2 regions of the Streptomyces sp. NPDC044064 genome follow, and region 1 is predicted to be linked to the other one. Evidence: riboswitches for the same ligand, from Rfam matches in the RefSeq annotation. Region 1 holds a riboswitch; the other holds the start of a gene.

Region 1 (4,914 bases):
CTGCTCCCGCGCGCGCTGCACCGCGAGCGAGCGGTCGGTGGGCTCGAGGCCGAACTCCAGGCGCACGACGCCGTCCTCGAAGCTGCGCTTCTGCGTGTACCCGGCATCCGTGAACACCTTGATCATCTTGGTGTTGGCGGGCAGCACCTCGGCGGCGAAACGGCGGATCCCGCGCTCGCGGGCGACGGCGGCGATGTGCTCCAGGAGGGCGGAGGCGACCCCGCGGCCCTGGTGGGCGTCCTGCACCAGGAAGGCGACCTCTGCCTCGTCGGCGGGCGCGGAGGCGGGCCGACCATCGGGACCAATGCGGTCATAGCGTACGGTGGCGATGAAATCGCCGCCGATCGTGGCGGCAAGTCCCACCCTGTCCACGAAGTCGTGGTGCGTGAAGCGGTGGACGTCCTTGGCCGAGAGTCGCGGGTACGGCGCGAAGAAGCGGTAGTACTTCGACTCGTCCGAGACCTGCTCGTAGAAGCTGACGAGGCGGTCGGCGTCATCAACGGTGATGGGCCGGATGCGCGCGGTACCCCCGTCGCGCAGCACAACGTCCGCCTCCCAGTGGGCGGGGTACTCGTGCCGGTCCTGCCGGTCCGCCGGGCTCTGCATGGGCCCCAGGGTAAGGCTCGCGTACGACAACGGCGCGAGGCAGTCTGTGAGGACGCAAGCCGGACCGAGGCCGCGGTCCGACGACACACCGGGGCGGGACGAAGGTCCGCGCCGGGCATGCTTCGCGATATGGGAAACTGGTCTAGACAACCCTGAACACCGAAGGGCAGCAACACATGGCTGAGCGCCGCGTCAACGTCGGCTGGGCCGAGGGCCTCCACGCCCGTCCCGCCTCCATCTTCGTCCGGGCCGCCACGGCCGCAGGTGTCCCGGTGACGATCGCCAAGGCTGACGGCAACCCCGTCAACGCGGCCTCCATGCTGGCTGTCCTGGGCCTGGGCGCCCAGGGCGGCGAGGAGATCGTCCTCGCCTCCGACGCCGAGGGCGCGGACATCGCCCTGGACCGTCTGGCCAAGCTGGTCTCCGAGGGCCTGGAAGAGCTCCCCGAGACCGTCTGAAGTATGCAGGTGAGCCGCGCCACCCTTTCCGGGTGACGCGGCTTCCGCCTTTTTGGTGCCCGGTCCGGGAAATTCACCGCAGGCACACCGAAGGCACGCGCCCGCGAATTGACGGCGCGCCGGAGAAAAGGGCAGCGAAAATATCCGCCCACCGAATATCTCCTCTTTGTATACGGCGCCCGTGTTAATGCCGCAGGCTCGGCATGTTTACGGCATGTTGCGAGTTCCTCACACGTTCGGGACGGTCCACGCCCGAGGCGAACCGCAGCCGGTGCGCAGCCGTCGCGCGATCGGTGTGCATCGCCGTGATCGCCCGCGCGCGCTCGCTGTCTCCGCGTGCCACGGCGTCCACGATCGCGCCGTGCTCCGCCCAGCAGTCCACCGGGCTCGGCGGCGCCGGCGCCGTGTACATCCAGGCGATCTTGTGCCGCAGCTGGGTCAGCACCGAGGTCAGCGAAGGGCTTGCGGAGGCCTGCGCCAGCGTCTCGTGGAACCAGGCGCCCAGCGAGCGCAGATCCTCGCTGTTGCCCCGCCTGGCCCGCTCCTGACCCAGCCGGACCAGGCCCCGCAGCACCTTCAGATGGGCCTCGGTGCGCCGCTGGGCGGCCCGGGAGGCGCCGAGCGGCTCCAGGAGCGCGCGCATCTCCAGCAGGTCGGCGGCCTCCTGCTCGGTCGGCTCGGCCACACACGCGCCCGCGTGCCGCCGGGTCACCACGAAGCCCTCCGCCTCCAGGGTGCGCAGGGCCTCACGGACGGGGACCCGCGAGACGCCGTAGCGACGGGCGAGGACTTCCTCGGTGAGGCGGCCGCCGCGCTCGTAGACACCCGCGACGATGTCGTCCCGGATCGCCGTGCACACCGAATGCGCCGGAATACGCATGACCGACCTCCGCCTTAATCCCCGTGAAACGTCGACGATGGACGTCTGCTCCGTGACTCTATTGCAATGAGCCGGAATTTCCGACGGCAGGCCGGAATCCATGGATATTTTTTGGACAGCGGATGCGGCGGGCACTGCGAAAAACGGCGAAAGCCCCGGCTCGTGAGCCGGGGCTTCGGGATGTCGTGTGCCGGAGCGTCAGACGTTCACGCCGTGCTGGCGGAGATAGGCGATCGGGTCGACGTCCGAGCCGTACTCGGGGGTCGTACGGGCCTCGAAGTGCAGGTGCGGTCCGGTGACGTTGCCGGTCGCGCCGGACAGACCGATCTGCTGGCCCGGGAGGACCTTCTGGCCCACGACGACGCCGATGGACGACAGGTGGCCGTACTGGGTGTACATGCCGTCGGCCATCCGGATCACGATCTGGTTGCCGTACGCGCCGCCCCAGCCGGTGGAGACGACCGTGCCGGAGCCGACCGCGTGGACGGACGTCCCGCTGGCCGCGTGGAAGTCGATGCCGGTGTGGGAACCGGAGGACCACAGGGAGCTGCTGGCCTTGTAGCCGGTGGAGACGTAGGAGTGCGCGATCGGGGCGACGAACGCGTTCAGGCGCTTGCGCTCGGCCTCTCGCGCGGCGCGGGCCTGGGCCTCGCGCTCCTTCTTCGCCTCCTCGGCGGCCACCTTGGCCGCGGCCTCCTCGGCAGCCTTCTGCCGGGCGGCCACCAGCTGGGCCTCGGCCTGCGCGTCGATCTGCTCGGCGACCGTGTCGCTGACGGTGATGACCGGGGTGAGGCCGGTGTCCTCGACCGAGTTGTCCGCGGCGAGCGCCGGGCTGGCCGCCAGGGTGCCGACGACACCGGTGGTGGTGAGGGCCGCGACACCGGCCGCCTGGACGGTGGTGCGCTTGACCCGGCCGGGCTTGCGGTGCTTCCCGGTGGCGTACATGAACGCCATGAAGTGGCTGGTCCTTTCCTTCCCTCTCGCCTACCGGGTTAGCTGACGGGTTCGGAGCAGGAAGGTCTCCTACGGACCCCCTCGCCGGAGCGCGGGCGTCCGATTCACCCCAGGGACTGCGGTGGGTCCCCGGCTCCCCTGGCTCGCGCCGTGGGGGGACTCGGCGATGACTGTCCGGTGCCGCGGGCGCGGCGCACTGCCTGACGAACAGCCCGGTCGACGCTATGCGGCCCGACTTTCGATCCCCAAACGGATCCGGGCTTTTGTAGCGCATCCCACAGGTCAGACAGGCAACCTCTGCCGCAATTCGGACATCTGAGGAAGGGCTGTGCACGGCAAAGGGCCCTGACGAACCGTCGGATCGTCAGGGCCCCACGCGCACGGGGTGCCGTAAAGCCGCTACTCGGCCGCCACGACGGTGACTTCGCCGATGCCGAGCGCCTCGACCGGCGCCTTGATCTCGGCCGCGTCACCCACGAGGACGGTCACGAGACGGTCCACCGGGAAGGCGTTGATGACCGCCGCGGTGGCCTCCACGGTGCCGGTGCCGGCGAGCTGTTGATACAGGGTCGCCTGGAAGTCGTCGGGCAGGTACTGCTCGACCTGGTCCGCCAGCGTGCTCGCGACGGCCGCGGCGGTCTCGTACTTCAGCGGCGCCACACCGACCAGGTTCTGCACGGCGACGTCCCGCTCGGCGTCGGTCAGGCCCTCCGCCGCGAGTGTGCGCAGCACCGTCCACAGGTCCTGCAGGGCGGGACCGGTGTTCGGGGTGTCCACGGAACCGCTGATGGCGAGCATCGCGGCGCCCGTGCCGTCCGGCGCGGAACGCAGGACCTGTCCGAAGGAGCGCACGCCGTAGGTGTAGCCCTTCTCCTCGCGCAGGACGCGGTCCAGGCGGGAGGTGAGGGTGCCGCCGAGGCAGTAGGTGCCGAGCACCTGGGCGGGCCACACACGGTCGTGCCGGTCGGCCCCGATCCGGCCGATGAGCAGCTGGGTCTGGACGGCGCCCGGCCGGTCGACGATGACCACCCGGCCGGTGTCGTCGGCGCTCACCGGCGGCACGGGCCGCGGGGTGCCCGGCGTGCCGGTCCAGGCGCCCAGGGTGTCGGCGAGCAGCTCGTCCAGGTCGGTGCCGGTGAGGTCACCGACGACGACCGCGGTGGCCGTGGCGGGCCGCACATGGCGGTCGTAGAAGGCGCGTACGGCCGCCGCGTCGATCTTCTCGACCGTCTCCTCGGTGCCCTGGCGCGGCCGCGACATGCGCGAGGTCGCCGGGAACAGCTCCTTGGAGAGTTCCTTGGCGGCGCGGCGGGCCGGGTTGGCCAGCTCGTGCGGGATCTCGTCCAGGCGGTTGCGGACCAGCCGCTCGACCTCGCTGTCGTCGAAGGCGGGCGCGCGCAGGGCGTCAGCGAGCAGACCGAGGCCCTTGGCCAGGCGGGAGGCCGGGACCTCCAGGCTGAGGCGCACGCCGGGGTGGTCGGCGTGCGCGTCCAGCGTGGCACCGGCCCGCTCGAGCTCGGCGGCGAACTCCTCGGCGGAGTGCTTGTCGGTGCCCTCCGAGAAGGCCCGCGCCATGATCGTGGCGACGCCCTCCAGACCGGGCTTCTCGGCGTCCAGGGGCGCGTCCAGCAGCACCTCGACGGCGACGACCTGCTGGCCGGGGCGGTGGCAGCGCAGCACGGTCAGACCGTTGTCCAGCGTGCCGCGCTCGGGAGCGGGAAACGCCCACGGCCTGGCCTCGCCCGGCTGCGGCTGGGGGTGGAAGTCCATCGTGGCGAGCTCGGTCACTTGGCCGTCTCCTCGTTGTCGCTCTTGTCGGCGCCCGCCTCTACGGTGGCTTCCTGCTCCGGGTCCTCGGGGACGTCGGCGTCCTGGACGGTCTCCGGGTGCTTCGGCTCGTAGACGAGGACCGCGCGATTGTCGGGGCGCAGGCAGGCCTTGGCGACCTCCTGGACCTCCTCGGGGGTCACCTCGAGGACGCGCTGGACGGCGGTGAGGGCGAGCTGCGGGTCGCCG
Region 2 (4,914 bases), on a different contig from region 1:
TGCCGGACGTGGTGGTCAACTCAGCCACGAACGCCTGGTGGTGGTGGACCCTGTTCGGCGACATCGGCCCGGGCGCCGACGAGGCGTTCGCGCACATCCGCCGTTCGATGCGCGCCCTGGTCGATCTGATGCTCACGCGCGCCCAGACCGACGGTACGGCGCCGCGCGCCGCCGCCCACGCCCTGGTCGGCGATCGTCTGCCGGTGATCGCGGAGCGCTTCGGGTGGTACCGCTGACACCGGCCGGGCGCTTCTGGGCCCGCGGCACCCGAAGTGGCCGAGGGAGACCGGCCCTTTCGGTGCGGCCCTGAGCGACGGATTAGGGTGGCCGCGTGGCGAGAGTGCGGTTGAGTGTGGCCGAGCGGCGGGAGGAGCTGCTGCGGGCCGCCATCGAGCAGATCGAGGTGCGGGGCGTGGCGGCGGTGCGGATCGCCGACGTGGCCTCCGCGCTCGGCGTGAGCAACGCGCTGGTGCTGTATCACTTCTCGACCAAGGAGAAGCTGGTCGCCGAGGCCTTCACCTACGCGGCCGCGGACGACCTGGCCCATCTGCGGGGGCTGCTGGACCGGCGCACCTCCGCGCTGCGCCGGCTGCGGGCCGCCGTGCGCTGGTACGCGCCCACGGGTCAGGCCAAGGGCTGGCGGCTGTGGATCGAGGGCTGGGCGGTGGCGCTGCGCGAGCCCGCCCTGCGGCAGGTCACCCGCGACCTGGACCTGCAATGGAAGGCGGCGATCACCGAGGTCATCGCGGAGGGCGTGGCGGCGGGCGAGTTCGAGTGCGCCGACCCGGCGGGAGCGGCGCTGCGGCTCACCGCGCTCCTCGACGGTCTCGCGGTGCAGCTGACGTCGTACCCGGGCTCGGTGCCGCGGTCCCGGGCGCGGCAGTGGGCGGACGAGGCCCTGGCCCGGGAACTCGGGCTGGGCCGGGAGGCGTTGACCGAGCGGGAGCGCTGAGCCTGCGGCCGGCACGGTGGCACGGACGTGCCCCGCACCGCCGGGCTCGCGGTGCGGGGCACGGACGCCGGCCGTCACGCCACCGACGCGATCCGCATCTTGATGTCGTCCGGCGACAGGGTGCCCTTCGCCGTCACGTGATCCCCGGAGGACTCGCCGCGCAGCCGGCGGCCGATCCACGGGACGAGGTACTCGCGGGCCCAGTGGACGTCGTCGCGGCGGACCTCCAGGGTGCCCCGCGGCGGGAGCGGCGGCCAGGGCTGCTCCGGGTCGGCCGGGATCTGCAGGCCGAGGGCCTGTCCGGCGCGCAGTGCCACGCGCGTGTGCCCCTCGGGCGAGAGGTGGAGCCGGTCGCCGTCCCACGCCCTGCGGTCCTGGACGGACTTCAGGGACCACAGGTCGAGCACGGGGCACCCGTACCGGTCGGCGATGGCGCGGACGTGCCCGTTGTAGGTGGCGATCTTGCCGCGCAGATGCTTGAGCAGCGGGACGCCACGGGTGTCGAAGCCGGTCGTCACGAGCACGGTGCCCGCGACCTCGGTGAGCTGGGACACGGCCCGCTCGAAGCGCTCTGCCACCTCGTCCGGGTCGGTGCCGGGCCGGATGATGTCGTTGCCGCCCGCGCAGAAGGACACGAGGTCCGGGGCGAGTTCGACGGCCTTCGGGAGCTGGTCCGCCATGATCTGGTCGAGCAGCTTTCCGCGCACGGCCAGGTTGGTGTACGCGAAGTCGCCCTCGGGACGCCGGTCCGCGAGCAGTACCGCGAACCGGTCGGCCCAGCCCACGAACGCCCCGTCGGGGCCGGGATCGCCCACGCCCTCGGTGAAGCTGTCCCCCACCGCCACGTACGACCCGATCACTGATCTGTTGTCATTCTTCGAATCGTCTGCCACGTCGGACCATGATTCACCTTCGGATGTGACCTACGCGACCGTAGGCAGGGGTTGACGAACGGTGAGATGAGACACCCTTAAATCATTTGCCAATCCAGGAATAACGCGACGTTCGGACGCGTTGACGGTGCGCACACGCCGAAGGCCGGACCCGGGGAACCGGGTCCGGCCTTCGGCGGCTTGTCAGGGCAGGTGATTCTCGAGAGCGGGTCCCGCGGAGCGGGAGCCTCAGACGGCGACGCCGTGCGAGCGGAGGTAGGCGACCGGGTCGAGGTCCGAGCCGTAGTTCGGCGTGGTGCGGATCTCGAAGTGCAGATGCGGGCCGGTCACGTTGCCGGTTGCGCCGGAGAGGCCGATCTGCTGGCCCGCGGTCACGGTCTGGCCGGCCGAGACGGAGAGCTGCGAGAGGTGGCCGTACTGGGCGTAGTAGCCGTCGTTCAGCTTGATGACGACCTGGTTGCCGTACGCGCCGCCCCACCCGGCGGAGACGACGGTGCCGGCGGCGACGGCCTTGAGCGGGGTACCGGTCGGCACGACGAAGTCGACGCCGGTGTGGTAACCGCTGGACCACATGCTGCCGGCCACGTGGTACCCGGTGCCGATGGTGGCGCCGGTGACCGGGAGGGTGTAGCCGGCGGACGGCACGGAAGGTGCGGAGGGCGCGGCGGGTGCGGAGGGCGCGGCGGGTGCGGCGGGTGCGGCGGCGGCACCGGAGGCCTGGCCCGACTGGGACCGGGGCGGGGATGCCGGCGCCGGGGCGGAGGGCTCGGTGTGCGGCTGGGCGGCCTTCGCGCCGAGCGACAGCTTCAGACCCGGGTGGATCAGCGAGGGATCCTGGCCGACGGCCTGCCGGTTGTCGTCGTAGAGTCGCTGCCAGCCGCCGCTGACATGCTGCGCGCCGGCGATCTTCGCGAGCCAGTCGCCGGACTTCACCGTGTAGGTGCGCACACCCGAATTCCGCTGCGCGGCCGCCTTCTTCACGGCCGTCTTTACCACGGCCGGAAGGGACTGCACGACCTTTCCGGAAACGGACTGCGTGGTGGCGGCGTGCGCTCCGGTGGCCCCGAGGAGCGGCAGGGCCAGCGCGGCGCCACCGGTTCCGGCGACGGCGATCGAGCGGGTGAAACGCGGGGGCTTGGGACGGCGGTGCTTACCCTTCGCGGGCATGGCGCATTCCTCTCCGGCGCCTGCGAGGTGAGCTGACGGGTTCGGGCTGGAGCTGCCCGGCCGCGCGCTGCGCGGCTGCACCCCAGCCTGTCCCGGAGACCGGGACAGGCAGTCATACCTGGTGGGTCCCCCGCTCCTGCCGAACACGGGTGAAGTGTGTGGGGACTCCGGGCGGCGGCAGGATTCGGCGTTCCGACCGGATTGGTGGCGAACGTAAGCGAGCAAGACGGATTCGGACAAGCAGCTGGTTCCCGGCGCCACGGCTCCAAATGATCGAATTCGGAAATTCACGGTCACTCTCCGTGAATTCCGGAATCCTCACCCTTTTTAATTCCCTTCACCCTTACAGGAATTACGTGGACATGACGCGCGACACACGGTCACGAATATGACGCTCCTCACGCGCCGATCCCCACACCCCCTTACCTCAGAGCGAGTTGGAACGAAGGCTCCAATTCGGACAGATTACTCAGATGCGACGCAGCCGGAGAACCGTCGCATCCAGGTCGCCCCTCAGTCCGGTGCGCAGCCCGTGGTGCAGCAGGACCGCACCTCGGTGCACTTCGCCCGTTTCGCGGCATTCGTACGATGCTGTCGGGTCGAGTCCGCGCAGCCGCAGCGCCGGAACCGGCTCACCGTAGTGCTGCGCCTGGAGGCAGGCGAGGACCACGGCCTCGTCGCCGTGGACGTACTGGACGGCGCTCAGACCGCCCGTCGGCGGCCGCAGCCGGTACTGGTGGCCACGCTGGACCACCGGTCGGATCTCCTTGTAGAGGTCCACCCAGAGACGGGCCTCGGCCAGCTCTTCCCCGCTCCACTCGGTGAGGTCGCCGCCGACGCCGAGCACCCCGGCCATCGAGCTGACGAAGCGGAACCGCAACGAACTCTCCCGCCCGTTGAGCTGGGTGTTCGGGCTGTCGGTGACCCAGGCGGCCATGACCCGCGCCGGATGGATCTGACTGAAGCCGTGCTGGATGGAGAGCCGGTCGAGCGGGTCGGTGTTGTCGGAGGTCCACACCTGGTCGGTGCGGCTCATCACGCCGAGGTCGATCCGCCCCCCACCGCCCGAGCAGGACTCGAAGGCGACCGCGGGATGGGCTGCGCGCAGCCGGTCCAGCAGGGCGTACAGGGCGCGGACGTGGTCGACCCACAGGCGCTGCGGGTACGGCTCCCCGGGCCAGCCGGCGTCGGTGAAGCAGCGATTGAAGTCCCACTTCACATAGTCGATCGGGGCGCTCGACAGGAGGGTGTCCAGCTGCTCCCAGAGGTACTCCTGGACGTCCTCGCGGGCGAGGTTGAGAACGAGCTGATTGCGTAGCTCCGTCCGCTTTCGTCCAGTTTGGTATTGCACCCAGTCGGGGTGGGCACGGTAGAGGTCGCTGTCGGGGTTGACCATCTCGGGCTCGACCCAGATGCCGAACTGCATGCCGAGGCCGTGCACCTGGTCGGCGAGGGGCTTGAGGCCGTGCGGGAAGCGGTCGGGGTTGGGCGTCCAGTCGCCGAGGCCTGCCCGGTCACTGGTGCGGGCGCCGAACCAGCCGTCGTCCACGACGAACAGCTCGACGCCGATGCCGGCGGCCCGCCGGGCGAGGGCGGTCTGCTGCTCCTCGGAGATGTCGAAGTTGGTCGCCTCCCAGGAGTTGAACAGCACCGGCCGGTCCTGCTCCGCGTCCGGGATGACGTACGCCCGCTGGTAGGCGTGCCAGGTGCGGCTGGCCCCGCCGAAGCCGCCGTCGCTCCACAGGCCGGCGAAGACGGGACTGGCGTACGACTCCCCCGGCTCGAGCAGCAGCAGGCCGGATTCGTCGTATCCGGCGCCGCCCGTGATCTGCACCCGCGCGTCCGGGAGTTGGGCGACGGCGATCCGCCAGGACCCGGACCAGCCGAGCGCGCAGCCGTAGA

What was found. A riboswitch is a leader RNA that binds a small molecule or an ion and turns the genes downstream of it on or off. The one in region 1 is predicted to bind cyclic di-AMP.
Region 2: it holds a riboswitch for cyclic di-AMP, as region 1 does, so the genes downstream of both, AC07DS_RS27680 (M23 family metallopeptidase) here and AC07DS_RS44225 (M23 family metallopeptidase) in region 1, are expected to answer to the same signal.

What each region holds. Positions count from the first base shown of each region.
Region 1 covers NZ_JBWKFN010000050.1:25,569-30,482, reverse strand. The annotation lists gene AC07DS_RS44240 (bifunctional acetate--CoA ligase family protein/GNAT family N-acetyltransferase) at 1-606, opposite strand, end outside; gene AC07DS_RS44235 (HPr family phosphocarrier protein) at 783-1,064, shown strand; gene AC07DS_RS44230 (GntR family transcriptional regulator) at 1,249-1,944, opposite strand; gene AC07DS_RS44225 (M23 family metallopeptidase) at 2,143-2,898, opposite strand; cyclic di-AMP (ydaO/yuaA leader) riboswitch at 2,911-3,074, opposite strand; gene AC07DS_RS44220 (M16 family metallopeptidase) at 3,298-4,686, opposite strand; gene AC07DS_RS44215 (M16 family metallopeptidase) at 4,683-4,914, opposite strand, start outside.
Region 2 covers NZ_JBWKFN010000018.1:84,599-89,512, reverse strand. The annotation lists gene AC07DS_RS27695 (glutamate dehydrogenase) at 1-236, shown strand, start outside; gene AC07DS_RS27690 (TetR/AcrR family transcriptional regulator) at 332-952, shown strand; gene AC07DS_RS27685 (SGNH/GDSL hydrolase family protein) at 1,027-1,812, opposite strand; gene AC07DS_RS27680 (M23 family metallopeptidase) at 2,074-3,012, opposite strand; cyclic di-AMP (ydaO/yuaA leader) riboswitch at 3,017-3,179, opposite strand; gene AC07DS_RS27675 (alpha-galactosidase) at 3,482-4,914, opposite strand, start outside.